DNA from 3 places in the Parendozoicomonas sp. 209JJ7-1 genome. Region 3 is predicted to be linked to each of the others. Evidence: predicted binding sites of a transcription regulator. Region 3 holds the regulator's gene; each other region holds the start of a gene.

Region 1 (10,195 bases), on a different contig from region 3:
ACTTACATCAGGAACAATTATGCTTTTGAACGCATTCAGTAGTCGAACATGGGCAGCTCTGCTCTGCCTGTTAACCCTGCTGGCCATACCTTTACCCGCCTTAGCGCTTCTAAACCCCTCTATGGCGAAGATCAAAGAGTGCCATAAACCCTTCACCCTGCGGGTTTCAGAGCTGCGAACCATCTCCCCTGAGGAGCTGGGCAGGAAGTTTTTTATCATTATCTTTGACCCAAGCTCCGACTCCGTGGACGCCTGGATGCTCAAAAAGAACGAACTGACGGGCTTTATTTCCATAGGCCCGCTCGACAGAACATCACCTCAGCTGTCAGACAATGGGGTTTTGAGGTTTACCGGGGATATGTACAAACGGCACTCCAGTGTGCCTGAACGTTTTTTCGCCGGTTCCCGGGATAAACTCTTTTATGACGTGATCTTCGAGGGACAGCATTACCTGATTTACCAGGGATATCTGAAAGCTCCTGTAGACAACCGTTGCCATTGAGCCCTCTAACGGCCATTAAACCCACAGGAATCACTCTGATAAAGAAGAGTTCCGCCCTGCCGAACAGCTTTCACCTGAATGGCGATGATATTCCCCGTGATGGACACTCTTGACGTTCGGCTAATTGTTCCCCTTGTTTTATTTTGCTCTTGGTGACGGAGCAGTTTTTGTTTTCTCAGTAAATGAGGGTGTTTTGGATGGGACCAATCAATGGGTGTCCTTTATTTTTTCACAACCGTTGCCATTGAGTTCTTTAGCGGCCATCAAACCCACAGGAATCACTTCGGCAAAGAAGAGCTCCGCCCTACCGAACAGCTTTCACCTGAATGGCGATGATATTCCCCGTGATGGACACTCTGACTAATCAATGGGTGTCCTTTATTTTTTTGAGCCCTCTAACGGCCATCAAACCCACAGGAATCACTTCGGCAAAAAAGAGCTCCGCCCTGCCGAACAGCTTTCACCTGAATGGCGATGATATTCCCCGTTGTGGACACTCTTGACGTTCGGCTAATTGTTCCCCTTGTTTTATTTTGCTCTTGGTGACGGAGCAGTTTTTGTTTTCTCAGTAAATGAGGGTGTTTTGGATGGGACTAATCAATGGGTGTCCTTTATTTTTTAATCTGAAAGCTCCTGTAGACAACCGTTGCCATTGAGCCCTCTAACGGCCATCAAACCCACAGGAATCACTTCGGCAAAAAAGAACTCCGCCCTGCCGAACAGCTTTCACCTGAATGGCGATGATATTCTCCGTGATGGACACTCTGACTAATCAATGGGTGTCCTTTATTTCCTCGGCAAAGAAGAGCTCCGCCCTGCCGAACAGCTTTCACCTGAATGGCGATGATATTCCTCGTGATGGACACTCTGACTAATCAATGGGTGTCCTTTATTTTCATTATCCCATGCATGCACAACAGAGCGTCTCATCATCCGCTCTTAATGGTTTTGGTTACTCTGCGATCAACCATCTTCTTGATATTGAGTTTGCCAGCGGCAGTGTATATCGCTATAGCAACGTCAGCCTGTCAACCCGAAACGGGTTGGAAAGCGCCGAATCACAGGGCCGTTATTTTAATACTTACATCAGGAACAATTATGCTTTTGAACGCATTCAGTAGTCGAACATGGGCAGCTCTGCTCTGCCTGTTAACCCTGCTGGCCATACCTTTACCCGCCTTAGCGCTTCTAAACCCCTCTATGGCGAAGATCAAAGAGTGCCATAAACCCTTCACCCTGCGGGTTTCAGAGCTGCGAACCATCTCCCCTGAGGAGCTGGGCAGGAAGTTTTTTATCATTATCTTTGACCCAGGCTCCGACTCCGTGGACGCCTGGATGCTCAAAAAGAACGAACTGACGGGCTTTATTTCCATAGGCCCGCTCGACAGAACATCACCTCAGCTGTCAGACAATGGGGTTCTGAGGTTTACCGGGGATATGTACAAACGGCACTCCAGTGTGCCTGAACGTTTTTTCGCCGGTTCCCGGGATAAACTCTTTTATGACGTGATCTTCGAGGGACAGCATTACCTGATTTACCAGGGATATCTGAAAGCTCCTGTAGACAACCGTTGCCATTGAGCCCTCTAACGGCCATCAAACCCACAGGAATCACTTCGGCAAAAAAGAGCTCCGCCCTGCCGAACAGCTTTCACCTGAATGGCGATGATATTCCCCGTTGTGGACACTCTTGCCGTTCGGCTAATTGTTCCCCTTGTTTTATTTTGCTCTTGGTGACGGAGCAGTTCTTGTTTTCTCAGTAAATGAGGGTGTTTTGGATGGGACTAATCAATGGGTGTCCTTTATTTTTTATTATGGACACTCTGACTAATCAATGGGTGTCCTTTATTTTCACCCACAGATATCCCTGAAGAGCCTTATTTTTTTATTCTTTTAGCGGCAATATCTTCTTACATAGGCATCGGTTACTGATGTTGTGCAGCTCCATCCTAATAGGTTCCAGGTCAGGGTAATTGTTCCACGAGCCTTATAAGGGGCAGATAGAATGGAACATATCATACTATTGCTGTTTGCGCTGAAAGCGCAGTGTGATGTTGGATTTCTATTCATTGCTCTGGTAATGGCTAGGGTGGTGGTTTCTCCATGGGCTATATCCGTATCAACACGGAGGCTATGCTGGGATAGGTCAGTCAATGCAGCATTAAATTTGGTGTAGGCCATATAGTTTTGGTAGCTGGGGATTGCAATCGCAGCCAGCAAACCAACAATAGCAATTGTTATTATTAACTCTATCAGGGTAAATCCCGCGCCTTGAGGCTTTGTCATTATTATTCGATCCTTTTAAAGCCAAGTGCATCGTCAAGCGAATGAAACCACTTTTCTTCAGGTGATAAAAAAGCCGGCAAGCCGGCTTTTTTATCACCTGAACTTTTACCCTTAATAAGAGCTTACAGGCGAGCAACCTTGGCCGACAAAATCAGAGTCAATATTGGTTTGGCAAGTCCAGTTACCATTCTCGGCACGAATGAGACGAACACTGTTATTGATGACAGCCGCGTTGCCTGTGGTGAAGGTAAACTCAACATAGCCTGCACCATTATTACTATCTGTGAAGGCAATAGTGCCATTTGAAGGCTGAACTACTCCCAAATCCTGGGGACGTTCGCCACGAAGGAAAAGGACAGGCGGAGTGGCAGAGGGGTCCGCGGCTCGCTCGGCGGTACTTCCATCAGGAAACTCTCCGAAGTTAAGCACATAATCTTCTAAAGACGTTCTGTTAGCAGTCAGACTGGCAACAGCAGATGCTACATTGGAGCGCCCTACATAATTCTGATACTGCGGAATAGCCACTGCCGCCAAAATACCAATAATCGCCACTACGATCATCAATTCAATAAGGGTAAAACCACCCTGGTTACGCTTTTCCATATTCATACCTTTCTGTCTGTTATTAATTTATTAATGGAATCTGTCCGCCTTATACCAATCAAGTACCATGCCAGTTTCGTGAAGTTCACTACAAATACCTGAATATGGGAACCACAGGGGCGGGGATACCCGTTCAACGACAATGAGCGTGTAATTTAGTAACACTTTTTTCGCAGAACATGCCCTGCTGCGTCACACCACACGTTCAAATAAACCCGTCCCACTTAACTTGCCATATAAAAAACAACCCCAACACGCTCTATATGCTCTGTTAGGTTGGAGTTATCAATCTCGGAAAGAATGGCCAGGTCGAAAGAGTAAGGCAGCAGCAAATCATCAAGAGCCTCATCGATCTGACGCAAAATCTCAAGATCCAGTTGTTCACCTTCTGCATGCAAAAGGGCAAGATCAATATCCGACCCTTTACGATAATTCCCCCTGGCACGGGAGCCATAAAGAATCGCTTGCCCCACCTCAGGAAATGCCCTGAAAACACCACGAATCTTCTGAATGGTTTCATGCTTCAGCCCCCACTGCTGAGGCATTTGGGAATCAGTCACCGGACTGTTCCGCCCAGTTCTGCAACACGCCCCTTAAGGCAACAAAAGCCGGGTAATATCTTTCCAGAATATGACCAGCGATCTCTCGTACAACCTCTTCGCGATAGGTATGGGATGTCAGATTCCGGCTTTTTATCATCTCCATCCACACTTCACCATCGTCCAGTATATCGGCCTTAAACGCTGCACGAGTCGCGTCCCTGGAACCTATAATTTGGCCAACCCCACGATAAACAAGAAAATCTTTTAAGGTATTCCAGGCCAGTTCATGGGTAAATTCAAACCCCTGAATTAACCCCTGCATTTCCAGATCAGACAAAGGCCGGGTCTGAGCCAAATCAACAGCTTCTGTCAGCCTGCTTAATGCACGCTTATAGTTATCAAACCTCTGCAACCAGCGGATATCATCCTGATAGGACATAGAATTGGGAACCTGATCTTTCAATGGCAATGCATTCATTATAAATACGGAAAGGGCTGAAGCCATCAAACAATAGCCACAGCCCTTTCTCAACAACCTTGAGCTGAGAATACGTCAGCTCAAGCATTCACACCACATTCAACGCCCTGCCCGGCGCAATGCCCCCGGCGTAAAGTCACGGCTTCTGGAGCTCACAGAGAAGTCCAGAGGCTTGGTTTCTTCGTTCAGCAGGCCATCTACCAGGTAACGACGGGAGGTCAGGTCATACAGCGTGGTAATGGCGTAGAAAGTCATCTGCGGGTTGCTGTAATACACAGTATGGCCTTCACCCACACGCCACAGGTTACCACGGTTATCGTAGTGATCCGCGTGTACGATCTGCCAGGTGTCCTCATCTATATAGAGAGTGCGCTTGCCATATACATGGCGGCTGCCTTCTTTTACAGTGGCTTCCACAACCCAGACCCGGTGCAGTTCGTAGCGGGTCTGATCCTGATCAATATGGTTCTTCTTGATAAAGTCCTTGTACTTCAGGTTACGGTCGGCCAGTTGATAGCTGTTGTAAGGCACCAGCATCTCTCTCTTGCCAATCAGCTTCCAGTCGTAGCGGTCGGGAGCGCCGTTGAAGATATCCACGTTATCGGAAGTCCGCATACCTTCCGCCGCAAACGCCGGGCCGTCGTAGGCAATGGTGGGGGCACGGCGCACACGACGCTGACCAGCGTTATAACTCCATGCACGACGGGGTTCTTTTACCTGATCGAGAGGTTCGTGAACCAGCAGTACGTTACCGGTCATACGGGCCGGAGCCAGTACTTTGCGGGTAAAATAGAACAGGATGTTATCAGTATCGGCCTTATCGGAATCCACCATATAGTCAGAGAATACCAACTGATCCTGGAAGCGCACCAGGGTGAAATCACCATTAGTCTGAACAGGAGCAGCAGCGGTTATCGCCTGCAGGGAACCGCCCTTGTAGCGGTTCACATGGTTCCAGTACACCTCAACACCACTCTTGGGAATGGGGAAAGGCACACTGCCCACCATACCGGAAAGGCCGTTGCCGTTATTGATCAGGGTTACACCAGTGGCATCCTGTTTAGCACGGTCATAGATAAACTCCGGGTAAGCTGTCGCACGACGGGTTTTGTAAACCGGCATTTTGTAGGTATCCGGAAAGTCCTTCAGCATGCGCTTCTGGCCTTCCGTCAGCAGATCAGCATACTGATCCATGTTTGCTGCTGTTACTGTGAACAGGGGCTTATCATCTTTAAAAGGATTAATTAAAAAGCCATCTTCGCCCTGGGTTACCACAGCCTCGCCATCCCAGGCGGGTATGGTGCCGGCAGCATTACCGGCTTTTTCCGCGCCTACTGGCGTTAAGCTTTTGCCCAGTTCGGCAGCCTCTTCCGGGCTAACCTTGGCCATTGCAAGGCCGGCGCTCAATGTAAGAGCAACAGCGGCGGCCAGTTGTGTTTTTATTTTCATTATTAACAACTCCCTTAGAAGCTCATACCGAAACTGACGGAAGCAAAGTCACGGTCTTTGGCTGTGTTGTATTTACCACCCCAGAACTTGGTGGCGGAAATACTGGCGGTGTATTTGTTCAGATATTCCGCGTTCAGGCCAATATTCAGCGCCTGACGGCCTTCCAGGAAAGTGCCTGTGGCCGATGTACCGTTTACATCATGGGAATAAACGACTTTGGGTGACAGGTTTATACCCGCGATGACATTGGGATAATCCAGCTTGCCGAGGATTTTGTAGCCCCAGGAATCTGTGGTTACAAAACCCTCTTTGGTGCAAACATTCGCAGCAGCCGGATTACAGCCTCCGGGTCTGTCTGAGCCAGCACCATAGGCAAAGGCTCTTCCATAGCGGTTTTTACTCAGGGAAGGCAGTGAGCCGACATGGGAGTAACCAATCTCACCCACAAGCGTCAGACGACTGGCACCAAGCACCTGCTCAATAAAGCGTGTCGCTGTAACCTGTGCCTGAGTCACCTCCAGGCGATCATAACCATTCAGTTCACCCCCTATACCGGCCGCATTGGCTCTTGCCTGCTCAATACCTCCAAACCCAAGGCCTGCCAGCAGATTCTCCACGGAGTTCACCTGTACCGGCTGGTTGGGCCGATAGCTTATCTCCCCTGAAACAGAATAATCCCCAACCTGAGTCGCAAAACTCAAGCCATAGAGACGGATATTCTCAGGATATTCAAAAAAGTAGGTTCCACGAAAACCACTGGGACCTGGAATCTGCGGGTTAATCGGGTTGTAAAAACCACTCAGTATTGGTGTGCGGCTATGGTAGTTAATAAAATAGAAACCAAATTCTGTATCATTCAGTTCGGACGCATAGTAACGGGCTGAAATACCAAACTGGCCGCTGTCTTTTGCATCTTTATCCCTGAGTCGCTGAAGCCTGAACAACCCGGAGCCTATAGGAGAACTTGAGGCAAACTCATCTGAGGGAGTGAAAGCGCCGAATCTCGGCAAACCACCGAATATAGTTGCATAATTACAACCTTTATCCAGAAGGTCTCCACTCGAGAAAAAGGTTCCACAACCATCAACAACGGTTTTTTTCCACTCAAGCTGATAAAAAGCTTCCAGGCTGAGGTTATCGGTAAGTGCCAGATTGGCAAATACCATATTCACCGGCAGCAAACCTTCTTTAATCTCCGCACCAGGGCGACGGAATGCACTCACATCAACAGGGTTAACAACATTAATACCATTGCGGATAAAGGTGCTTTCACCCCAGCTGACGACCTGGCGCCCCAAACGCAGATCAAGCAGTTTGTCACCCAGTTCAAAAGAGCCATAAACATAAGCATCAAGAATTTCCGCGCCAGAGAACTTGGCGGAATCATCAAAATCAGAATCATCCAGACGCTTTGACGTGCGGGAATCACCATAGCCCGTCGGACCATGGCCGTGTTTTACATTCTTTTTCTTCAGGCGGTAGTCATACCAGTATTTACCACGCACAAATGCGCCATAATTCCGGTAATTCAGGTTCAGCTCGTGAACACCTTTGAAAATCTCGGAGAAGGTTTCCCCTTTTTTGAAGTTCAGCTTGCCATCATCGGATGCGCTGCTGTAGCCCTTACCACCGTTAGAAACGGCAATAGTCTTGGAACTGGCATCTTCCAGTGCCCAGCTGGCACCGACAGAGAGTTGGGAATTGAAGGTTCCTTCGAGTTCACCATGGCTGAACTCAATCGCCCCCGCATGTTGAGAAACGGCAAGAGCCACCGTGCCGGCCAGCAATAATGGCCGGACCCCCTTGTGTGTGTTAGGCATGGGTTACCCCTTGTCTTTATTATTTTTATTATTCCGGCGGGTTCCCGGTTATGGTCTGGTACTGCAACCAGCCAGAATTGTTTTGTGAATTTCCCGTACAGTCTGGGAAATTCTGTCAATATCATCCATAAGCAAACGGCACAGGTCAAACATTTACTGACATAAATGCCCTATTAGTTACACAATTCTGGCCAATAGCCCTTTTTTTCTGTTTATGCCTGTTAAATTCCACCGGAAAAGCCCACCTGCCGCCAGGCTTCATAGCTGACAATTGCCACCGCATTGGAAAGGTTCAGGCTGCGGGATGTTTTCACCATGGGAATACGCAGCCGATGCTCTTCCGGGAAACTATTGCGCAGATCATCGGGCAGGCCACTGGTTTCTGAGCCAAACAGCAGAACATCTCCTTCACGGTATTCCAGCTGGTCATGGGGGCGGCTGCCTTTTGTGGTACAGGCAAAAATGCGACGACCTGCCATGGCCTTTTCAAAGGCCAGATAATCCGGATGAACTGTGACATTGGCCAGATCATGATAATCAAGCCCCGCCCTGCGCACCTTTTTTTCATCCAGGTCAAACCCCAATGGCTCTATCAAATGCAGGGCACAGCCGTTATTGGCCACAAGCCTGATGATATTGCCTGTATTTTGAGCGATCCGGGGTTCATAGAGGGCGATATGAAACATAAAGCATCCAGTAGTCATGGCCGTAGCAGTGGAGTTCAACACCAGAGTACGCGATGAGAAGCTGTCTGAAAAATAACGGAAGGATTTTTCTTAATTACAGAAACCACAGGTCGATAGCCCTGCTATCAATGGTTTGCCCTGGATATAACCATGCGTATCACCAGACTTCTTTTCTTTCTGCTTATTTCAGCCCCACTGGGGGCACAGGCGGCGGTTCAGGGCAGCCTTGGCAAAACGTCTACCGGCTCATTCACTATTCGGCTGGTTATTCCACCAAAACTTTCCCTGCAAACCACTGCAACCCCAGACAGCAGAAACGATGGTACAGTCTGCATCTCCAGCCTGGGGGTAAATCATTTCTCCACCTCAGAGCTTCCCCCCCGCAACTCCACGGCCAAACCAGGCAACCGACAGATTCTTACCCTCAACAGTGCAAATAAGAGCAGTCACTGCTTTAAAGACACTGCACCAGTTCTTCCCGCAGGCTCCACCGGCAATTCTTCCCGTTATCCACAAACCATTCTGATTGCTCCTGAGTAATCAACTCTCCTTGAGTCAACGACTGAATCCGGTTATAACCACTGGAGAATTCAGCAGAACAAAAACCAGCATTATGACTGCATCACTTATCAAAAGGCTTTGCCAATTTATTATTTTTACAACCTCACTCATAATTGCACCCTTTGCGACTGCCGGTGTTGCTCTGGACAGGGTGATCGTCTATTTCGATGCGGATAAACTGCCACGGCAGGATATTCTGGTTACCAACCCCGATAAAGAGCCGCTCTATCTGGAAACAGAAATCTTCAAGGTAGAAAAACCCGGAGCCCCCAACGAAGAACGGATAAGAATTACCGATCCGGACAAAATGCAGCTACTGGCTACGCCGGGTAAAAGTATCATCGCCCCCGGCGGTCGGAAAGCCGTTCGCCTGGTAAGCCTTAACCCTGCACCCAGGGTGGAAGAGGTTTATCGCGTTACTTTCCGCCCCGTGGTTGGCGAGCTGGAAGCAACCCAGACGGCGGTCAAAATCCTTGTCGCCTATCAGGTTCTAGCATTTATCCGCCCGGACAACCCATTTTTTGATGTTTCCTCCAAAGTGGAAGGCAAAGAAATCACCTTTACCAACAGCGGCAATATAAATGTGGTTCTTCGCAATGGCCGCTACTGCCTGAATAAAGAAGAAGAAAGCTGCACCAAGCTTAACGACGGCAACCGGATTTACGCAGGCCAGAGCTGGACGCTTAACCTGCCGGAGCAGGCTCTACAGAATAAAGGAAAAGGATTTATCCGCTACGGGCTGTTTAATGGCCGGGATGAAGTTGCCCAGGATTTTGCCCTGAACTGAGATCCAAAAAGCGTGAAAGCGGGGTAAAAGGGGTCCGGGGTAAAAGGGGTCGGAGCCGAATGGCACTTACTTAAGCTTTTTCGGGTGCCCATGCACTCTGATTTTCATCTGCGCCACAAACCTGGGTGTCATGAGTAGCGGGTAAGGTTTTTGCCTTCGCTTTAGCGCCCTGGGCTCAAATCGCCCAGGGCGCTGCCCCACACGACATTGGCCCATAAGCCTAAACACAACTTCGTCTTCTACTCTGCGCTCACTGAGCATCTGGCACACATTCCAAAGCTGCCAGAGTTGGAGTGTGTGTTTAAAGCTGATCTGACGAGGCAGGATATCAGCCATTAATGCAGACTGCTGCATCAATAGACGTATCAGGTTATAAGCCAGAAAGTAAACCTGAATTTCCTTTCTTATCATGTCTGGAGACTTGCAGCTCAAGGGCTCCATGTCCATGGTCGTTTTCATATCCCTGAAATCGACCTCAATC
Region 2 (10,195 bases), on a different contig from region 3:
TTCTTGTTGGCTTTGTCGGCAAACTTCTTGATCAGAAATTCATAGGCCAGGCCCATATCATCCACACGGACTTCACTGAGCCCCATATGAACTTTGTTGAAGTGATCCAGCAGCTGGTGGATTAAGTGATCTGGCAGGCGTTCTTTGTTGGTCCACTGGGCATCGCCGAAGATACCGTAGAGATCGTCGTTTTCTGTCTCGATGGTACGGAAAGCGGTTTTCAGTGCTTCGCCGATATCCTGGCTGCGGAAGAACACATCTTTCCAGTGTGAACCTTGCGGGATATATACTGTGAAGTTCTCACGCATAGTGCGAGCGAGTGCTTCGTCATTGTACTCTTCTACCGTCGTGTTCAGTTCTTCATCGAAGACATCGCTGACCCGTTTGAAGAACAGGATTGGGAATATGTAGGTTTTGTAGTCTGAGGCATCAATGGGGCCGGTGACAATGTGGGCCGCCATCCAGAGGTGATGTTCCAGTTGATCCAGGGTGAGTTTGGTCATAGATACTCAGTTGCTACCTTTGGAGTGATCCTGATGCTGCAATGTTCAGGGGGGGCTCGGCAGGTGCTTAAGAAAACATAATGAGGGGATTGTACCTTTAGATATCGGGGGTGGGTATGGGCAGAATCAGCAGCTGCAGGACGAAAGTCACAAGAAGGGGTAGTAGGCCAAATGTGTGTTTTGGCATAAACATCCACCCCGAATTCCACCTTGTTGATCAGTAACCTAATGGCAAAAACAGGGAGCTTAACCAGAGATTGGTAAAGCTCCCTGTTTACGGCTTGTCTGTTGTTTTCTCTGGTAAGGCCGTGCTGGGGCTGCAGATATCCGGCTGGCTTCCCAATACCTGGCTGGAAGGCTGGCCGACAATAAGCGGGCTGGAGGTGTTCCCGACGGTAGAATCCCTGAGCACTCAGACCTGTATGGGGATAATGCCGCTGCTGGCAGGGCTTTTTGTGAAGTTACGCACCAGAAAAGCGCAATCCAGCTTCGTCCGGGGGTTTTAAACGTTAACTTGTGCCAGCCACAGGTCATGTTTGTTACAGATGCTGGTGATAAATAGCAGCCCCTGGTAATTCTGCAGAGTAAATGTTGAAAGGGGTACTTTGTCCTTTTCCGGGTTAAACATATGTTCATCCAGTAGCTTCAGGTTCCGGTCAAACAGCTGATGTTTGATGATGTAGTGTTCCCAGGCCCGCATTTCATGGTTGGTGCGAACCTGTACCTGTGCAGCTGCTCCTGAGTGGGTAACTGTCACTTCGGGTACATGGGATTTTGCCTTGGAACTGAAACGCCCGGGCTGATCTGCGGTGAAATAGATATGTCCGGCCAGAGGTGTGTCAGGCAGTTCATTAAAAGCCAGTGTTGGCAATACCAGCCCGGTGGAGACACCAGCCAGGCTTCCGGCGATAAAAGCGCGTCTGTTCATTATTGACCCTTTCGTCAGTTTCCGGATTATCTTTAGGCACAATTACGGATCCCTATGGAACAATAGCTGAAGTATTGTGCTTCAACCGCTAATTGCCGGTTTTACAACTCTTGAAAGCATACATAGAGGCAGGTATGAGCCAATCTGTACACGGTCGTAATATTCTTAAGCTGGTTCTGGAGGCTGAGTACGACTGGCCCAGGGAAGAGCTATTGGCGACACTGGCTGAACAGTTTGGCGCAGACGCGCAATTCCATACCTGTTCTGTAAGTGAACTCAGTGCCAATGGCATCATTGACCTTTTTCTGGGTAAGGGCAAGCTGGTAGAAACTGAAAGCGGCCTGTCTGCCGATGCTTCAAAAATGTGCAGCCATCACTGATTGTCAAAACTGATCTGCTCATGGACCGGATCAATACCTTCGTACGAAAGATCATGAACAGGCTCTAACCCGGATATTTCATAAACATGCTCCCGATCTCGCTTGTTCCCTGCCGCTCTAAGGCGATTTGACTCAGTCGACCGTACACCCCGGTACGGCGCTTCTTCGCCAAACACCTTAGAGCAACAAGGCCCGACGCGATCTTCGGGGCAATTTATGAAATATCCGGGCTAACAGTTATAAACAAGTCTGAAAAGTGACTTTTATTTTCCAGGGGTAATAACCTGATCCACTACACTCAAGTGCCGATGACTGAGTCCAGTCAGCATCTGTAGTGGAGGCTCTTTTATGGTTTTTCCTTCCTGGCCGCGGCTTTTTCAGGCTTTTTGTTTTTTGCTCTGGGCGGGGGGCTCGTTGGCAGAAGCCCGCTGTATCAAAGTTGAGAACTGGGGCTGTCATCAGGGGATTCGAATTACCCAGAAAAATGGCGCGTCCATTGATCTGGAAAGAACCGGTTCCCTGCCCATCTTTTCGATCCTCAGTGGCTGTCATAAAAATGAACCTTGCATGGCTTACTATACCTGCGTTCATAAAGACCAGTTTCCTATCACCGTGACCACCCTGGGAGATGGCCCCAAACTTTCCAATACTTTTTCAAATCCATGGGTTGCCATGGATATTCACTGTTCCCGTCACAAGCTTTTCCATATCCCTAACCCTATTGATGATTACACATCAGACTGCATGGATAATGATGATAGGTGTGTGTGCAATGTCTTGGGTCAGCCCCAGGATATCTGCAGGATTCTGGAATAAATAGATATTCTGGAGTCGGGTGGTTTATTGGAGGTGCCCTCTGAAGTCAAGGGGGCATTCTGCGACTGTGGTCCATCGCAGCATAAATATCATCAGTACCTGAGCAGTTACTGAAAACGATTGTCCAGGTACTTAAAGATGTTGTTGGACTGGTTGTGTTTTGTTGTGCACCGAAATCGTAATAAGGATTTTTGTTTATGTTTTTAAATGGTGCGCATTTTCCATTGCAGTTATGGGTTTTATATTGTGATTTTTATTTAACTTCTTGAAATATAATTGTTTTTCCTTCCCGGGCACGGCATCTGCAGTAAAAGGCACAAAGGCAAAAACATCTGATGTTTTATCAGAATAAAAATGCAGAAAGTTCTGGGGCCGTGAATGAATAAGAAAGAGACACTGGTTGTTGTCGGAAATGGCATGGTGGGGCACCGCTTTGTTGAACAGTTGATTCAGTCCGGCGGTCTGGAGTCATATCAGGTAATTGTTTTTGGTGAGGAATCCCGGCCAGCTTACGACAGAGTTCATTTAACTTCCTGGTTTACCGGCACTGCCGCCGATGAGCTGTCCATGGTACCTGAAGGTTTTTATGACCAGGAGGGTGTTGAGCTGGTGTTGTCTGACAAGGTCGACACTATTGATCGCGAGCTCTGTGAAGTTACCTCTGCTTCTGGTCGCAGGGTGCGCTACGACAAGCTGGTGCTGGCCACCGGTTCCTATCCTTTTGTTCCTCCTGTGCCCGGGCATGACCGGGATGGTTGCCTGGTGTATCGAACGATTGAAGACCTGGAAGCCATTACCGAAGCCGCCCGTACCGCTAAAGTAGGCACGGTTGTGGGCGGTGGTCTGCTGGGTCTGGAAGCGGCCAAGGCCCTGAAAGACCTTGGACTGGACACCCATGTGGTGGAATTTGCCCCCCGCCTGATGGCGGTGCAAGTGGATGAAGGTGGTGGTGCCATGCTGCGCCACAAGATTGAAAGTCTGGGGGTGAATATTCATACCTCCAGAAATACCCGGCTGATTACCGATGGAGAGGGCGCTACTCACCAGATGCAGTTTGCCGATGGTGAAGTACTGAATACTGATCTGATTGTTTTCTCCGCCGGTATCCGCCCCCGTGATGAACTGGCCCGCCAGAGTGGTCTGGAGGTCGGCGAGCGGGGCGGTATCGTGATTAACGACAATTGCCAGACATCCGATGCCAATATCTATTCCATCGGTGAATGTGCCCTGTGGGATGGCAGGATTTTTGGTCTGGTGGCTCCTGGTTACCAGATGGGGCAGGCGACTGTTGACCATCTGCTGGGTCAGGACACGATTGGCTTTAACGGCGCGGATATGAGCACCAAGCTCAAGCTGATGGGTGTGGATGTGGCCAGTGTGGGTGATGCCCAGGCTCGCACTCCCGGTGCCTTGAGCTACCGCTTTATTGATGAAGAGAAAGAAGTTTACAAGTCGCTGGTAGTGTCCGGCGACAAAAAGAAAGTAGTGGGTGCGGTACTGGTGGGGGATGCGGAAGAGTATGGTTCCCTGCTGCAGATGATGTTGAATGATATTCGCCCTCCGGCTGATCCGGCGGGTTTGATTCTTCCTCAAGGGACTGGTGATGAGCCCGCTGGCCTGGGCGTGGCGGCACTGCCGGATACGGCCCAGATATGTTCCTGCTTTAATGTAACCAAAGGCGATTTGACCGGCACTGTGGCCGGTGGCTGTCAGGATATGGCCAGTCTGAAAGACGCGACTTCAGCCAGTACCGGTTGTGGTGGTTGTACGGCACTGGTCAAGCAGGTGCTGGACTATGAACTGGAACAGCTGGGCGTGGAAGTTAAGAAAGATATCTGTGAGCACTTCCCTTATTCCCGCCAGGAGTTGTATCACCTGGTGCGTGTCGGTGAGATCAAGTCCTTCGGTGAGATGATTGAGAAACATGGTACCGGCAAGGGCTGTGATATCTGTAAGCCGACTGTTGGTTCCATTCTTGCCTCCTGCTGGAATGAGTATGTCCTTAAGCCGGAGCATGCGCCTCTGCAGGACACGAACGACTATTTCCTCGGCAATATGCAGAAGGATGGAACTTATTCTGTTGTGCCCCGTGTGCCCGGTGGTGAAATCACTCCTGAGAAGCTGATTGTGATTGGCGAGGTGGCCCGGGATTACGACCTTTATACCAAGATTACCGGTGGCCAGCGTATTGATCTGTTTGGTGTGCGGGTGGATCAGTTGCCGGCGGTCTGGAAGCGTCTGGTGGATGCCGGTTTTGAGACGGGCCACGCTTACGGCAAATCTCTGCGAACGGTGAAGTCCTGTGTGGGCCAGACATGGTGCCGTTACGGTGTGCTGGACAGTGCCGGTATGGCGATCAAGATTGAGGAGCGTTATCGCGGTCTGCGCTCTCCCCATAAAATCAAGATGGCGGTTTCCGGTTGTACCCGTGAGTGCGCGGAAGCCCAGAGCAAGGATGTGGGTGTTATCGCGACAGAGAAGGGCTGGAACCTGTATGTATGCGGCAATGGTGGTATGAAACCCCGTCATGCGGATCTGTTTGCCACGGAACTGAATGCTGAACAGTTGATTCAGACCATTGACCGTTTCCTGATGTTTTACCTGCGTACTGCTGATCGTCTGCAGCGGACCTCTGTATGGCTGGATAACCTGGAGGGTGGGCTGGACTACCTGAAAGAGGTGATTCTGGAAGACAGCCTGGGTCTGTGTGAGCAGTTTGACCAGGAGATGGCAGCCAATATTGATGCTTACCAGTGTGAATGGAAGACCACTCTTGAAGACCCGGAGAAGCTGAAGCGTTTCCGCCACTATGTGAATTCCGATGAGCAGGACAGCAATGTCGTGTTTGTTAAAGAGCGCGGCCAGATTCGCCCGGCATCGGAGGAAGAGAAAATTATCGCCAGAAGTGCCTGATGATGTAGGTGATAGAAGAGATTTGGTGCATGGATCGGTGTCTGATTGTGTATTTCCGCTCCATCGATACCTCCATGTATCAAGTCGCTAGCGCGCCATCCTGGCGCTTGAAATACACAATCAGACTCCGGCCCTTCGGTAATGGAGTCCACTTCTGGGATTTTGGAGAACATTATGAATTGGGAAACTATCTGCTCTTTCAGTGACCTGCCGGAGAACCTGGGTGCAGGTGCGCTTGTAGAAGGCCATCAGGTCGCTATTTTCCTGCTTGAAGGCGAACTGTACGCCATTGATAACCATGATCCCTTCAGCGGTGCCAATGTACTGGCCCGGGGTATTACCGGTGATTTGAAGGGAGAGCTTGTGGTGGCTTCTCCTGTTTATAAACAGCACTTTTCTATGACCACTGGTCAATGTATTGAGGACGACGGTGTATCGATTGCTGTCCATAGTGTCCGTGTTGAAGGTGGAAGGGTGCAGGTGGCACTGAATAAAGCTTCAGGCCAGCAGGCCGCCTGATTATGAATGTGAAGCAGCCAGAGAAGTTGCTGGTAGTGGGCAATGGTATGGCCAGTGTCCGGCTGCTGGAGCATTTAGCGGCGGAGTCCCATGATTATCAGATTACAGTACTGTCCGGTGAGTCTGTGCCCGGTTATAACCGGATTATGTTGTCGCCACTGTTGGCCGGGGATATAAGTGCGAACAGTATTGTTCTGCGTCCGGCTGAGTGGTATTCGGATAACGCCATCAAATTGTTCTCCGGTGAAAACTATCGGGTCACCCGTATTGACCGGGAGTTACAGCAGGTGACAACGGCTGGTGGTGAAGTGTTCTCCTATGATCGCCTTGTTCTGGCAACAGGTTCCCGCCCCTTTATTATTCCGCTTCCCGGTCATGACCTTGATGGAGTGATGGGCTTCCGTACTTTGGATGATGTGGGGTGGATGCTTTCCGCGGCAGCGGGGGGCGGTCATGCTGTAGTTATTGGTGGCGGCCTGTTGGGTCTTGAAGCGGCCTGTGCTTTGCAGAGCCGGGGTATGAATACGACTGTTGTCCATAACTGTCCGGTGCTGATGAATCGCCAGCTGGATAAAGATACCGGTGGTCTGCTGGCCACTCATCTGAAAAACCAGAGACTGACCCTTGAGCTGGGCGTGAATACCAAAGCTATTCAGGGAAAAGATGGTCGTGTATCGGCTGTTGAGTTTGCTGATGGCCGGGTGGTTCCTGCGGATCTGGTTATCTTTGCCGCTGGGGTACAGCCCAATATTGATTTAATGAAAGCCTGTGACCTTCCCTGTGAGCGGGGCGTGCTGGTGGACGCTTACCTGCAGACTGATGATCCTCATATTTATGGCCTTGGGGAATGCATTCAGCTTGATAGCGAAGTCTTTGGCCTGGTTGAACCGGTGTACCGGCAGGCGCGAATTCTGGCGGATGTGTTACTGGGTAAAGCTGGTGATGGGTTCGTTTCTGAAGTGACTCCAACCCGCCTGAAAGTCACAGGTATTGAGCTTTTCTCCCTGGGTGACTTTGCCGGAGAGAGCAGTGATGATCTGCGGATTGTCAGTATGCCGTCCCAGGGTTTGTATCGAAAGCTGACCTTTCAGGGGAATTGTCTTGTTGGAGCCTTGTTCTACGGCGATGCCTCCGATGCCCTGTGGTATCAGGAACTGATTGAGACCGGTCAGGATATTTCCGGAATACGGGATATGATGATTTTCGGCCAGGGCTATGTGGCTAAAGACGGACAGGCTGCCTGACGGCAATAAGCGTAATAATAAAGCGGGAATGACGTGACGGATACCTGTATAAAAACGACGTGCGCCTATTGTGGTGTGGGCTGTGGTATTGAAGCCACTGTAGAGGATATAGCAGCCCATAAGGTCAGGATTATTGGTGATTCGGAGCATCCGGCCAATTTCGGGCGCTTATGCTCCAAAGGTTCGGCCCTTGGGGAAACCGTTGGTCTGGAAGGACGGTTACTGCACCCCCAAGTGGATGGGCAGCAGGTTCCCTGGGAACAGGCTCTGGATGTTGTTGCCAAGCGTATGCAGTCGGTGATTCGTCAGTACGGGCCGGACAGTGTCGCGATATACGGCTCCGGTCAGCTGTTAACTGAAGATTATTATGTAGCCAACAAGCTGATGAAAGGCTTTGTTGGCAGTGCCAATATGGATACCAACTCCCGTTTATGTATGGCCTCTACGGTGGCAGGCCATAAGCGGGCTTTCGGGGAAGATATTGTTCCCGGCTGTTATGAAGATCTGGAGCTGGCAGACCTGATTATACTAGTGGGTTCCAATACCGCCTGGTGCCATCCAGTGATCTATCAGCGTATTCAGGCGGCCAAGTCCGGGCGAGTAGTGGTGATTGACCCCCGGGGAACAGCCACCAGTGAAACCGCTGATCTTCATCTGCCGTTAAAGCCTGGCACCGATACCGTTCTGTTTGCCGGCCTGCTGGTATGGTTGTTTGATAATGGTTTTGCTGCCCATTCCTGGATTGATGCCCATACGGAGAATTTTGAACAGGCTCTGGCCAATGCCCGTGGGTTGGCACCAAGTATTCAGGCGACAGCGGAAGTTTGTGGTCAGGATGTAGAGCGTCTGGAAACATTTTACCGATGGTTTGCTGAAACCGATAAAACCGTAACCGCCTGGTCCCAGGGTTCCAATCAGGGTTTTGATGGCACAGATCGTGTGAATGCCATGATTAATGTGCATCTGGCCACCGGACGTATCGGTAAGCCGGGTTGTGGGCCGTTGTCGTTAACTGGCCAACCCAATGCTATGGGTGGACGGGAAGTGGGAGGGCTGGCAAACCAGCTGGCGGCCCACATGGATTTCAGCAATCCGGATGATATGGATCGTGTCCGACGATTCTGGAAAGCCGCCAGTATGGTTCAAAAGCCGGGTTTGACAGCTGTAGACCTGTTTGAGGCCACTGGTCGTGGCGAGATTCGTTTTCTCTGGGTAATGGGAACCAATCCTGCAGTCACTATGCCAGATGCGGATAAAGTGCGTCAGGCTCTGGAAAATTGCGAACATGTGGTGTTATCGGACTGTATGGCTGGCACTGATACTGCGGCTTTCGCCGATATTCTGCTGCCAGCTGCGCCCTGGAGTGAGAAGGACGGTACCGTCACAAACTCCGAGCGTCGTATATCCCGTCAACGGGCGTTGTTTCCTATGTCTGGTGAAGCAAAGCCGGATTGGTGGATTTTATCCCGGGTAGGGCAAAGACTCGGCCATGGTGAAGCTTTTGACTATCACCATGCGTCCGATATATTTCGTGAGCATGCTGCACTATCGGCTTTTGAAAACAGACCGGAGCAAAGTTTCCGCATGTTTAATATTGGAGCATTAAAATCTGTTACCCGTGAGCAGTATGATGCCCTTTCGCCTCAACAGTGGCCGATGCCAGAAAATGGCGAAGATAACAGCTCCCGTCTTTTTGTCTGTGGCGGTTTTTCAACAGTGTCTGGCAAAGCCCGGTTTATAGTGCCTGATCAGGTGGAAGGTATTACCCGGGATTCTGAATATCCTCTTGTATTAAACACCGGTCGTATTCGTGACCAGTGGCATACTATGACCCGGACATCCCTTTCCCCAAGATTAAATCGTCATATTGATGAGCCGTTTGTACAGTTGCATCCCGGTGATGCCGGCAGCTATGGCATTGAAGACGGTAAACTAGCTGTGCTTGAGTCCCGTCAGGGGCTTGCCCTGGCCCGGGTGAAGGTTGATAAGGCTATGGTTCCCGGGCAGGTATTTATGCCCATGCACTGGACTCGGGAGCTCTGTCAGGGCGGATTGATGGGGCCCCTTGTCCACTCCCGTACAGATCCTGTCTCCCGGCAGCCGGACAGCAAGGCAACACCCGTACGCATTAAGGCTTACGAGGCCCAATGGTATGGGGTTCTGCTCACCCGTAAACCTGTTGCTATGCCGAATGTGGATTATTGTGTTGCCGTCAGGGAAGAGGGGGGCTGGCGCTATGAACTCGCTTACCAGGGTAGCCAGCCTGTTCTGGAGTCTTTGATGCCCGAGGGTGACAGGGTGCAACTGTCGGATAGCCAAGGCATACAACGTCAGGCTGTTGTCGTGAATAATGGGGTTGAGGGTGTGCTTTTGGTGTCTGATAAGCCCTTGAATATCGACCGCTCATGGCTGCGTGAACAGTTTGTCCAGGAAAAAGCAGACTGGCGTATTCTTGCAGGTTTCAGTGGCTCCGGAGAGTCCCGGGGGGCGGTGGTCTGTGCCTGTTTTGGAGTTTCGGAAGGGGCTATCTGCGGAAAGATTGCCGAAGGCTGTGAGTCGGTAGAAGCGCTGGGTGTTGAGTTAAAAGCAGGAACCAATTGTGGTTCCTGTATACCGGAGTTAAAGCGTTATCTGGCTGAAGAGCGCCTGGGTGAGAATAAATTTGAATTGGCAGGCTGATCATCCAGTTCAATAATATCCGCCTGCATCGGCCGTGACAGACTGGTGATCTCCACTTGCCACAGGCTTTGGCAACAGGGACATCGTAAGCGAAAGTTTCCGAGCTTTTGTTGCCAGAGCCGTGCCATGGGCACAAACAATTCACCATTGCAGCCTTCGTGGCAGGGCCAGTGAATGGCGTACTCCTCCTGGGTCACTTCAAAATAGCGGCCG
Region 3 (10,195 bases):
GGCTGGTGAGCTTGCCCGGGCTCTTCCAACCCTTCCTGTGACCCTTGATCCCCATCGCTTTCTGGGCACCCCTGAAGCCTCTGTGCTGAAGGATATGTTTGAAGGGCTGGTGGTTCAGGATGAATATGGGAACCCTGTTGGAGGTGCTGCTGAAAGCTGGAGCGTTTCCAGGGGGGGGCAGGTCTGGAGATTCAGGCTGCGTAAGGGGTTGCGCTGGTCTGATGGATCACCCCTGCATGCGGAAGACTTTGTTTACAGTTTCCGCCGTCTGGCAGACCCGGCGACTGGAGCGCAGTATCGCTGGTATCTGGATCTGGCCGGAGTATATAACAGCCGGGATATCGCAGCCGGTAAACGTCCCCCCTCTGATCTTGGTGTCAGTGCGCCGGACAGTCAGACTCTGGTGATTATTCTGAATCAGCCCCGGGCCTGGTTTTTATCATTGCTGACATTTCCTTCTTTTCTGCCTGTGCCAAGGCATGCTGTGGAGTCGTGTGGCCGGGATTGGGCGGACAGCCTTGAATGTTCAGTCAGTAATGGTCCCTATCAGTTATCCAGCCATGATTCACAGAGTGTTGGATTAAAGAAGAACCGCCTGTATCGAGAGCAGGATAAGGTCGCCATTGAGCAGCTGCGCTGGCATGTTTACGGTGACTCGATAAGGGAGTTAATCGCTTTTCTGGATGGTTCCCTGGATATATCTTCTTCCATGTCGAAAGAGATAGCCGCGCATGTCGGCTCTCTCCTTCCTGAGAGCCAGAAACCTGTTCCCCAGCTGGCGGTTGCCTACCTGCAGATGAACCCACAGGATAAGCTTCTGAAAGATGAAAACCTGCGGGCAGCCCTGGCCTATATCGTGGATCGTAGTGCTATCTGGCCAGGGGGGGATGAACAAACCCAACTGCTTGTGCCCCCATGGACCCATGGAGCCCCGAACAGAGGTTGTGATGTTAAGGACAATAAGCAGTATGTACGGGATGTGCAGGCATACAACTTCATTCAGAGGACTTCTTACTCTGTTACTCAGCCCGCCCACCTTGAACTGCTGATAGCAGATATTGGTAAAAGAAATGCGATGGCCTGGACTCTGGCCGTGCAGTGGCACCGGTTACCTGGGGTTGTAGTGGATGTTATCAGTGTCAGCTGGGAAGAATATATAAATCGTGTTCAGGCTGGAGATTACCAAATGATTCTGGGGGGCTGGCTGGCAGCTTATAACGATCCGTCAGCATTCCTGCTGCTGGGAGGGAATACGGCTTTTTCCGGAACCGGTTTTATGGGGCCGGATTACGACAAGAGCCTGCAGCAGGCTATGTCGGCGCACCCTTCTGCAGATACAGGGAAACAGTTCCTGCGGTTGGAGAGAGATTTGTTGAACAGCAATACCATTATTCCCCTTAGCCATATCAGCGGTATACGCTGGGTAAGCGAGAGAGTGAAAGGGTTTACAGTGACCAATCCGGAAGGCTGGGTACACAGCAAGCAATTGCGGTTGGAAGAGCCGGTAGGGTAGCAACGCTCTCAATCAGGTTGTTCTGCTATACGTAAAACACTGTTGCCAGACCAAGGAAGGCAAAGAAACCAACCACATCGGTAATAGTTGTAAGAACCACGGAGCCAGCCAGCGCCGGATCAATTTTCATGGATTTCAAAATCAGGGGCAGGAAAGCCCCGGACAGTACGGCAACAATAAGGTTGATCATCATGGCCAGGGCAATTACCAGGGCGATAATCTGGTCATCAAACCAGAGCATGGCGGCTCCAGCGACAACTGTTGCCCAGATGGCCCCATTGAGAATGCCCACCAGGAATTCACGGTTTAGCAGCCAGGACGTGTTTGAGCGGCCTATCTGGCCAAGGGCCATGGCCCTGATTACGAGGGTCAGGGTCTGGCTGCCGGCAATACCGCCCATACTGGCAACTATTGGCATCAGTACAGCCAGGGCGACTACCTTGTCGATGGTTTCCTGAAATATACCGATCACACCGGAGGCGATAAAGGCGGTAATCAGATTAATGCCAAGCCAGATGGCTCTTCTGCGGGACGTTTTCAGAACCGGGGCGAAGGTATCCTCGTCTTCATCCAGGCCCGCCATACTCATTATGGAATGTTCGGCTTCTTCCCGGATGACATCAACTACGTCATCAACGGTGATACGGCCGAGCAGGCATCCATTCTCGTCTACAACCGGGGCGGATATCAGGTCTTCCCGTTCGAACATCTGAGCGACGTGGGTGTCTTCCATCGTGACAGGGATGGACTTGTCAGCCTCTTCCATCAGTTCCAGTAGCATTGTCCCCGGGTCTGCGGTCAGCAGTTTACCGATGGGAACAGAACCCTGCAGAATATCATGGCGATCAACCACAAGAAGCTTGTCCAGGGGCTCGGGCAGTTTTTCATGCAGGCGCAGGTAGCGCAGAGCAACATCGACAGTAATATCACTGCGAACGGTGACGGTATCGGTATTCATCAGGCCGCCGGCGGTATCTTCCGGATAGGCCAGCACTTCCTCAACCCGATGGCGGTCCTGCAGGTTCATGGAATCCAGCACCCGGCGGGTTATACGCTTGGGCAGCTGCTGGAGAATGTCGGCCATATCATCAACATCCTGGTCTTCCAGAATGCTGATCAGTTCGGCAATGTTCATCTGGTCGATAAAAAACTGGCGGACTTCATCCCCCAGTTCATTCAGAACATCACCTTCATCTTCAACGGGTACCAGCTTCCAGAGCAGGCTTCGCTGCCTGGGAGGAGAGGACTCCAGCAGGTGGGCAATATCTGCGGCAGAGAGACTGGCCAGCATCTGCCGGGTGTGCTCAGGGACATTTCCGGAGAGAACAGAATCCAGGGATTCCAGTTGGTCATCAGAAAGAGCCAGGGACTGGTGCTGAGATGCTGGACTCATAGCTACTCGTTTTCATCAAAGCGGTTGGCCACCAGGGTGGTGATCGCCTGGTAAGCCTGGTGGGCATCATCGCCTTCCACTTCTATATGTAGCTCGGTTCCTTTGCTGGCGGCGAGCATCATCACTGACATAATGCTTTTGCCATCGACCATTTTCTCAGGGTGGCCAATACGGACATTACTGCCAAAGGATGAGGCCACTCCAACAAACTTGGCGGCGGCTCGGGCATGCAGACCCAGCTTATTAATGATCAGAAGCTGTTCTTGAATTACCGCCATAATGTCTGATCCTTCTGACTGGTCAGCTCCCGGTGGCGTATCTGTACGGAGGCTATGGTGTTTTGAAAGGCTGTGGCCAGAGCTTCGCTGATATAAACGGAGCGATGCTGTCCGCCTGTGCAACCAATGGCTACGGTCAGATAACTGCGGTTGCCCCGTTCAAACTCCGGCAGCCAGCTATTTATAAAGCGGATAATGTCATCCCGCATTCTTTCCACTTGATCATGGCTGGAGAGAAAGTCTTTGATAGGTTGGTCCAGCCCGGTCATGGAGCGCAGCTCTTCCCTCCAGTAAGGGTTAGGCAGGCACCGGACATCGAAAACAAAGTCGGCGTCTATCGGTACACCTTTTTTAAAACCGAAGGATTGAAACAGGAGGGAGAGCTCATGGTGTTTCTTGCCAGTAATCCGTTGGCGGATCACGCTGCGCAGCTCGTGGAGTGACAGGCGGCTGGTATCAATGCGCATATCTGCCGAGTCGGCGATAAATTCCAGCACTTCCGCTTCTTTTTTTATGGCTTCATCCAGGGAGGACTTGCCATCACTTAACGGGTGACGTCGGCGGGTGGCGCTGAATCGCTTCAGCAGGGTTTCGTGGTCTGCGTCCAGGTAGAGAATATCGCAGCTTAACTGAGGGTCGGCCTGTAGCTGCTTATAAATAGAAGGGAAGCCGGCCAGTTCTCCGGACGTGTTGCGGGCGTCAATACTGACGGCCAGTGCATTGCCTGTTCCGACCGGCTCCTCCTGAAAACGCCTTGCCAGCCCTGTGAGCAAGCCGGCAGGAAGGTTATCAACGCAATAGTAACCCTGGTCCTCAAGAGCCGCTAACGCTGAACTTTTGCCGGAACCGGAGCGGCCGCTGATAATTACCAGTCTGATAGACTTGGACATGCCTGTATTCCCCCCCCATGGCCGCAAAGTGGCCTATCGCCAAGGATAGGAAAAAAAGCGGGCAAAAAAAACCACTATCAAAAAGAGCAGCATAAATATACGCCTTTCTGCTGAATGGAAATCAGTGACGCTATTCCGGCAGAGGCGTCAGGCAGAGATTTTTTCGGTCAGCAGGTGATAGAGTGTTTCCCCGCTATCGGCTTCCCGCAGGGCTTCACAAAGGGCGGAGTTGCTGAACTGTTCGGCGATCTGGCGCAGGAACTGCAGATGCTGTTCCGTTTCGTTCTCAGGAACAACCAGGGCAAAAATCAGGTCAACGGGTCTGCGATCAACGGCATCGAAGTCGATAGGTTCAGCCAGCCGGATAAATACAGCCTGGGGCTTTTCGCAATTCGCTACACGACAGTGTGGCAGTGCGAATCCATTACCAAGACCTGTGCTCCCGAGTTTTTCCCGGGTGATCAGCTGGTGAAACAGCTCCTTGGCGTCAAGGCCAGGCTGCCTTTCACTGATCAGGTTGGCGATAAACTCCAGGGTGCGCTTTTTGCTGGCCCCCTGCACGCCGCAAAGGGCATGCCCGGGGTAAAGAAGATTACGTAGGCTCATTAGATTAGGGAACAGGGATCAGTGAGACGCCCCCTGCAGGCGATCTATGTTTTTTTCCTTGTGCTTCAATAGCTGTCGATCAAGTTTGTCCGTCAGCAGGTCTATGGCTGCGTACATATCATCGTGCTCAGAGGAGGCAGCCATATCCGCGTTACGTACGTGAAGTGTTGCTTCTGCGAGTTGTCGTTGTTTTTCCACGCTCAGAGTGACCTGAACACTGGTGATTCCGTCAAAGTGACTGGCTAATTTGGACAGCTTTTTGGATACATAGTCGTGCAGAGCTTCGGTAACGTCGAACTGATGACCACTGATCTTTACTTGCATGCGTTACTCTCCTGGTGTCAGGTTGAGCAGCCCCGGCAATTCCATACCGGGCCGACATTTTCATTTTATCACCAGACCTCTGCTCCGTCTCGACTTTTGCCTGTAAGGTGCAGAAATCCGGGCTTTCCTTGAGCTGGGACAGCTCAAATCACACACTTATACCAGCCGTTTGCGCTCGTTGGAGGGCGGGATATTCATGGCTTCCCGGTACTTGGCGATTGTCCGCCGGGCCACCTTGATGCCCTGTTCCCCCAGAATATCAGCAATCTTGCTGTCGCTCAGGGGCTTTTTGGGAGTTTCCTGGGCTACCAGCTTTTTGATTATGGCCCGAATCGCCGTAGACGAGCACTCTCCTCCGGATGTGGTGCTGACGTGGCTTGAGAAGAAATACTTCAACTCAAAGATACCCCGTGGAGTGTGCATGAATTTCTGGGTGGTTACTCGCGAAATGGTCGACTCATGCATTTCTACAGCTTCAGCAATATCATGGAGAACCAGGGGCTTCATGGCCTCTTCCCCATAATCAAGGAAGCCCCGCTGATATTCCACAATACGAGTTGCCACTTTCAATAGAGTATCATTACGGCTCTGCAGGCTTTTAATAAACCAGCGGGCTTCCTGCAGATGATTTTTTAGATAAGTGTTGTCTGAGCTGGAGTCGGCTTTGCGAATCAAGGAAGCATAACTGTCATTAATACGCAGTCGCGGTGATGCATCAGAGTTCAGTTCCACCATCCAGTGCCCCTTGTGCTTTCGAACCAGCACATCTGGAATTACATACTCTGCTTCAGAAGATTGCAGTTCCGCGCCGGGATGGGGGGTTAGACTTTGAATGACTTGAAGTGCGTCCCGTAGCTGGTTTTCTTTCAAGCGTGTGCGGCGCATCAGGGTGGTGTAATCCCGGGTGCCCAGCAAATCAATATAACGATCAAGAATCCGGTGGGCGTTAACCACGTCATCTGTTGCTTCCGGCAGCTGGCAGAGCTGCAGGATCAGGCATTCACGAAGATCACGACAGGCGACGCCCACAGGGTCAAACTGCTGGATTTTGTGAAGCACCATTTCTACTTCATCCATTTCGACCTCCAGTTCCGGGTCAAGGCCGCTGAGGATGTCTTCAAGGGATGTTGTCAGATAACCATTGTCGTTAATGCCGTCAATGATAGACATGCTGATTATACGGTCGGTGTCTGACATTGGGGTCAGGTTCATCTGCCATTCAAGATGGTTCTGCAGAGTTTCACTGGTGCTGGTACGGGCGGCGACATCATCACCGGAATATTCGCTGGCAGAGGACGTTGATGAAGGGGGTTGGTAAACATCATCCCAGCCGCTGTCGACGGGCAGGTCGGAAGGGATGGAGTCTGCCCAGTCTTCCTGGGTCTCTTTGGATTCGTCGGGCTTTTCGGCTCTGGCTGTTTCGTTGAAATCGGTCAGGCCGGCGTCCGTAATAGCGTCTTTGGAGGCGTCGTCTTCGCTGGATTGCTGTTCATCCTGTTCCAGCATGGGGTTGCTTTCCAGGGCCTGCTGAATTTCCTGCTGGAGATCCAGAGTCGACAACTGAAGCAAGCGTATGGCCTGTTGCAGCTGGGGTGTCATGGTCAGCTGCTGACCAATTTTCAGTTCCAGAGATGGCTTCATAGGATAGTTATCCAGCTTCTACAACTCTGTCCAAGCAATTCTTCTTACCTCCCTGCTTTGCGGTCAGCGATCAGGGTTAAGCCTGATCCCGCGTTAACGCTATCTTACTCGCAGCGGATGGGAATTTGAAAGCTGTATGTCACCCGCTGCATCAGTACGGCCCGGTTATTCAGATCCTGAAGTGTTCGCCCAGGTAAACATCTCGCACTTTCTGGTTGGCCATAACCGTATCGCTGTCACCGGAAGCGATGATATGACCTTCGCTGACAATATAGGCATGTTCGCAAATGTCCAGAGTTTCCCGCACATTATGATCAGTAATCAGTACACCGATGCCGCGATTCTTCAGATGAGTGACAATTTCCTTGATATCTGTGACCGAGATTGGGTCTACCCCGGCAAAAGGTTCGTCAAGGAGAATAAAGGACGGTTCAGTCGCCAGCGCCCGGGCGATTTCAACCCGGCGGCGCTCACCGCCGGACAGGCTCATGCCGAGGCTGTCGCGAATATGCTGGATGTTAAACTCATTCAGCAGCTGCTCAAGTTTCTCCTGGCGCTTTTTTCTGCTCAGTCCTTTCCGGGTTTCAAGAATGGCCAGAATATTTTCGGCGACGGTAAGCTTCCGAAAGATAGAGGCTTCCTGGGGCAGGTAACCAATACCTGCCCGGGCCCGACCATGCATGGGCAGGGCGGTGATATCCTGATTATCGATCAGTATGCCGCCTGACTCGGTCTGGACCAGCCCCACAATCATGTAAAAACAAGTGGTTTTGCCTGCGCCATTGGGTCCAAGAAGGCCAACAATCTGGCCACTTTCGATAGACACGGAGACATCGCGCACCACCTGGCGGCCGCTGTAACTTTTACTGAGATGTTTTGCTTGCAGTTGTGCCATTGGGCCGGAGTCTACTTACTTTACTTTGATGAGCTTTGTTTCGACGGGGACTGAGTGGGTTGAATAACCATCTTTACCCGTCCGCCGCTGGTGGTTTTCTGGCCTCCTGTCGCATTAACAACTTTCTGGATCTGATCGTAATCAATACGGTCGCCGGTAAATGTGTCGCCTTTCTGAATCAGTCGCGCTTTTTTAATCAGCTCAATCTTGTCGTTGGCCAGTTTGTAATCAATGGTGACCGCCCAGGCTTTTAGAATACCTTTGTCGCCTTCCTGTTCTTCTTCGTAATAGGCAAGGTTTTTCTTGCCAACGGAAACCACCCGCTGGACCTCATTGTTTTTTGAGTAAATGGTAACTATGTCGCCGGTCAGTTTGGTTGAACCCTGGGTCATAATAACATCGCCCCTGTAGATGGCGATCCCTCTGGCGTCATCAATATCGGCGTTATCCGAGGTGATGTGGATGGGCTTGCCCCTGTCCCCTGGCAGTGCCCAGAGCTGGGTGGAGATAAGCGCCAGAATCAGAGTCATGCCCGTAGTGAGTCTGGAGATAAATGGGCTAGCGGGTTTCATGTGTGCTTCTTACCCTGGATTTGAGCTGGATAAAGTCCTGTTTGTAGTATGCGCGCATACCAACCGCATTAACGACGCTGGTGCTGTTCGTCATGCGTATGGGCAGGTCGGTTTCGGCAAAACCCTGCCCAGAGTAAACGGTCATAAATTCTGTGTCTATACGCTGCTCAGGGTTTCCCTTAGCGTCTGACTGAATCATGACCACATTGTCGATCAGTTCAACGGTTTCCCCGTCCGCGAGTATGCGCCCTGTATCTGATGTGGTGTTCCAGGGCTGATGATCTCCCGAGAATGTCCACAGGTCAGGCTCTGTGAGCAAAGTGATGCCGTTGTGGGGGAAGTGGCTGATCTCATCGGCGACAAGTGTCGATTTCAGGGAACCCTCCGCATCGTATTCCACTATTCGAGCATCGCGTGCGAAAAAATCCGGTGTTTTATCTTCCGATGGACTCTTGCCCTCAGACAGGGGGGAAGGGCTGTTGGTCTGAAACAGCCAGTACCCGAGCAGTGCGATGAGGGCACAGAACAGAAGCGGATAAATGCGCTGGCGCTGGGGCATATCAGACCACACCTGCTTTCAGCAGGTCATGCATGTTTATAGCGCCAATAGGCTGCTGGTTTTCATCAACGCAGATAAGGCCGTTAATTTTGTGGTCTTCCATAATCTTCAGGGCTTCGGCAGCCAGGATATCGGCGCGGATGGTGACGCAGTTCTCTGTCATGGCCTCTTCTACCTTGGTAGAGCGGGGATCAAGGCCATGGTCCAGTGTGCGGCGCAGGTCACCATCGGTGAAAATGCCCAGCAGTTTGTTATCGTCTCCGGTAATGGCGGTCATGCCCATGCCCTTGGTGGTGACCTCCATCAGGGCAGTACGGAGACTGGTTCCCTTAGGGACAGAAGGCAGCCGTGTCCCTGAGTGCATGATATCACTGACTTTCAGTAGCAGGCGACGGCCCAGGCTGCCCCCCGGATGGGAGAAGGCGAAGTCTTCGGCGGTAAAACCACGGGCTTCCAGCAGGGCGATAGCCAGGGCATCACCCATAACCAGGGTGGCTGTGGTACTGGATGTAGGAGCCAGATCCAGGGGGCAGGCTTCCTGACTGACGCCGGTGTTCAGATGAACAGTGGCATCCTTGGCCAGAGTGGAGCCGTCATTGCCTGTCATGGCAATCAGGGGGGTGCCCAGGCGCTTGAACAGGGGAATCAGGGAGACGACTTCTGAGCTGTTGCCGGAGTTGGAGAGGGCGATGACCACGTCTCCGGGGGTGATCATTCCCATATCTCCGTGCTGGGCTTCACCGGGATGAACGAAAAAGGCGGGGGTGCCAGTGCTGGCTAGGGTCGCGGCTATTTTATTGGCGATATGGCCGGATTTGCCCATACCTGTAACCACAACTCGTCCTTTGCAGGCCAGGATGATTTCACAGGCCCAGGCAAATTTTTCATCAATGCGGCTTTGCAGGTCGCTTACGGCCTTGCGCTCAATATCAACAGTGCGCAGGCCGGAAGCAATAAAATCTTCAGCGGTTTTCATATGGGTTGTGTATTCACATCCGGAAAGCAATATTCGGGATTGTAACGAATCATCTATCAGGCTGCATTAACGCTGAGCAGCAGGGCACTATAGGCTATATAGCAGCCAAGCAGTATGCAGCCCGATGTTCGGCCAAGCACCTTCGGGCGCTTTCCAGCCAGGGTCAGGAGAACCAGCAGCAGGGTCAGGCCAGTCATCACCGGGTAGTCCCGGAGGAAGGCGGAGGGGTTTATGGTCATCGGGGATACCAGGCCGGGAATGGCCATCACCGCCAGCAGGTTGAACATATTGGAGCCGATGATATTGCCAATGGCCATGTCATGGTGTTTTTTCAGGGTGCTGGCAATGGACGCGGCCAGTTCTGGCAGGCTGGTGCCGATCGCGACAACGGTCAGCCCTATCATCAGTTCGCTAATGCCAATTCCCCGGGCAATTTCTGTTGCCGCCCATACCAGCATACGGGAGCTGGCCAGCAGCAGAGCCAGGCTGCCGAGCATCACCAGGATGGATTTGCTCCGGGAAAGATCGGGGATATCTTCTGCGGTCTC

The links. Region 3 encodes sigma-54, which starts transcription at its own class of promoters, with help from an activator protein. Its sites were predicted from a motif close to TGGCACNNNNNTTGCTNT; they were not measured.
Region 1: ACY2RQ_RS17125 (pilin) is a predicted target of sigma-54. The motif match lies at 3,447-3,464, and genes of this name have one in related genera.
Region 2: nirB (nitrite reductase large subunit NirB) is a predicted target of sigma-54. The motif match lies at 2,919-2,936, and genes of this name have one in related genera.

Annotation. Positions count from the first base shown of each region.
Region 1 covers NZ_JBYVJU010000020.1:1,021-11,215, forward strand. The annotation lists gene ACY2RQ_RS17100 (hypothetical protein) at 20-502, shown strand; gene ACY2RQ_RS17105 (hypothetical protein) at 1,237-1,377, shown strand; gene ACY2RQ_RS17110 (KTSC domain-containing protein) at 1,381-1,623, shown strand; gene ACY2RQ_RS17115 (hypothetical protein) at 1,601-2,083, shown strand; gene ACY2RQ_RS17120 (pilin) at 2,396-2,788, opposite strand; gene ACY2RQ_RS17125 (pilin) at 2,900-3,391, opposite strand; gene ACY2RQ_RS17130 (nucleotidyltransferase domain-containing protein) at 3,616-3,951, opposite strand; gene ACY2RQ_RS17135 (nucleotidyltransferase substrate binding protein) at 3,944-4,372, opposite strand; gene ACY2RQ_RS17140 (DUF1329 domain-containing protein) at 4,511-5,860, opposite strand; gene ACY2RQ_RS17145 (DUF1302 domain-containing protein) at 5,875-7,680, opposite strand; gene ACY2RQ_RS17150 (tRNA (cytidine(34)-2'-O)-methyltransferase) at 7,902-8,366, opposite strand; gene ACY2RQ_RS17155 (hypothetical protein) at 8,517-8,906, shown strand; gene ACY2RQ_RS17160 (fimbrial biogenesis chaperone) at 8,980-9,714, shown strand; gene ACY2RQ_RS17165 (hypothetical protein) at 9,781-10,195, opposite strand, start outside.
Region 2 covers NZ_JBYVJU010000001.1:149,110-159,304, reverse strand. The annotation lists gene ACY2RQ_RS00710 (type I restriction-modification system subunit M) at 1-503, opposite strand, end outside; gene ACY2RQ_RS00705 (hypothetical protein) at 761-1,009, shown strand; gene ACY2RQ_RS00700 (desulfoferrodoxin family protein) at 1,006-1,431, opposite strand; gene ACY2RQ_RS00695 (YecH family metal-binding protein) at 1,566-1,811, shown strand; gene ACY2RQ_RS00690 (hypothetical protein) at 2,226-2,627, shown strand; gene nirB (nitrite reductase large subunit NirB) at 3,006-5,540, shown strand; gene nirD (nitrite reductase small subunit NirD) at 5,715-6,059, shown strand; gene ACY2RQ_RS00675 (NAD(P)/FAD-dependent oxidoreductase) at 6,062-7,303, shown strand; gene ACY2RQ_RS00670 (nitrate reductase) at 7,337-9,982, shown strand; gene ACY2RQ_RS00665 (hypothetical protein) at 9,931-10,195, opposite strand, start outside.
Region 3 covers NZ_JBYVJU010000003.1:149,742-159,936, forward strand. The annotation lists gene ACY2RQ_RS04185 (peptide ABC transporter substrate-binding protein) at 1-1,513, shown strand, start outside; gene mgtE (magnesium transporter) at 1,539-2,906, opposite strand; gene ACY2RQ_RS04195 (HPr family phosphocarrier protein) at 2,909-3,184, opposite strand; gene rapZ (RNase adapter RapZ) at 3,175-4,074, opposite strand; gene ptsN (PTS IIA-like nitrogen regulatory protein PtsN) at 4,222-4,680, opposite strand; gene hpf (ribosome hibernation-promoting factor, HPF/YfiA family) at 4,699-5,004, opposite strand; gene ACY2RQ_RS04215 (RNA polymerase factor sigma-54) at 5,161-6,645, opposite strand; gene lptB (LPS export ABC transporter ATP-binding protein) at 6,815-7,540, opposite strand; gene lptA (lipopolysaccharide transport periplasmic protein LptA) at 7,561-8,112, opposite strand; gene lptC (LPS export ABC transporter periplasmic protein LptC) at 8,099-8,671, opposite strand; gene ACY2RQ_RS04235 (KpsF/GutQ family sugar-phosphate isomerase) at 8,673-9,647, opposite strand; gene ACY2RQ_RS04240 (calcium/sodium antiporter) at 9,704-10,195, opposite strand, start outside.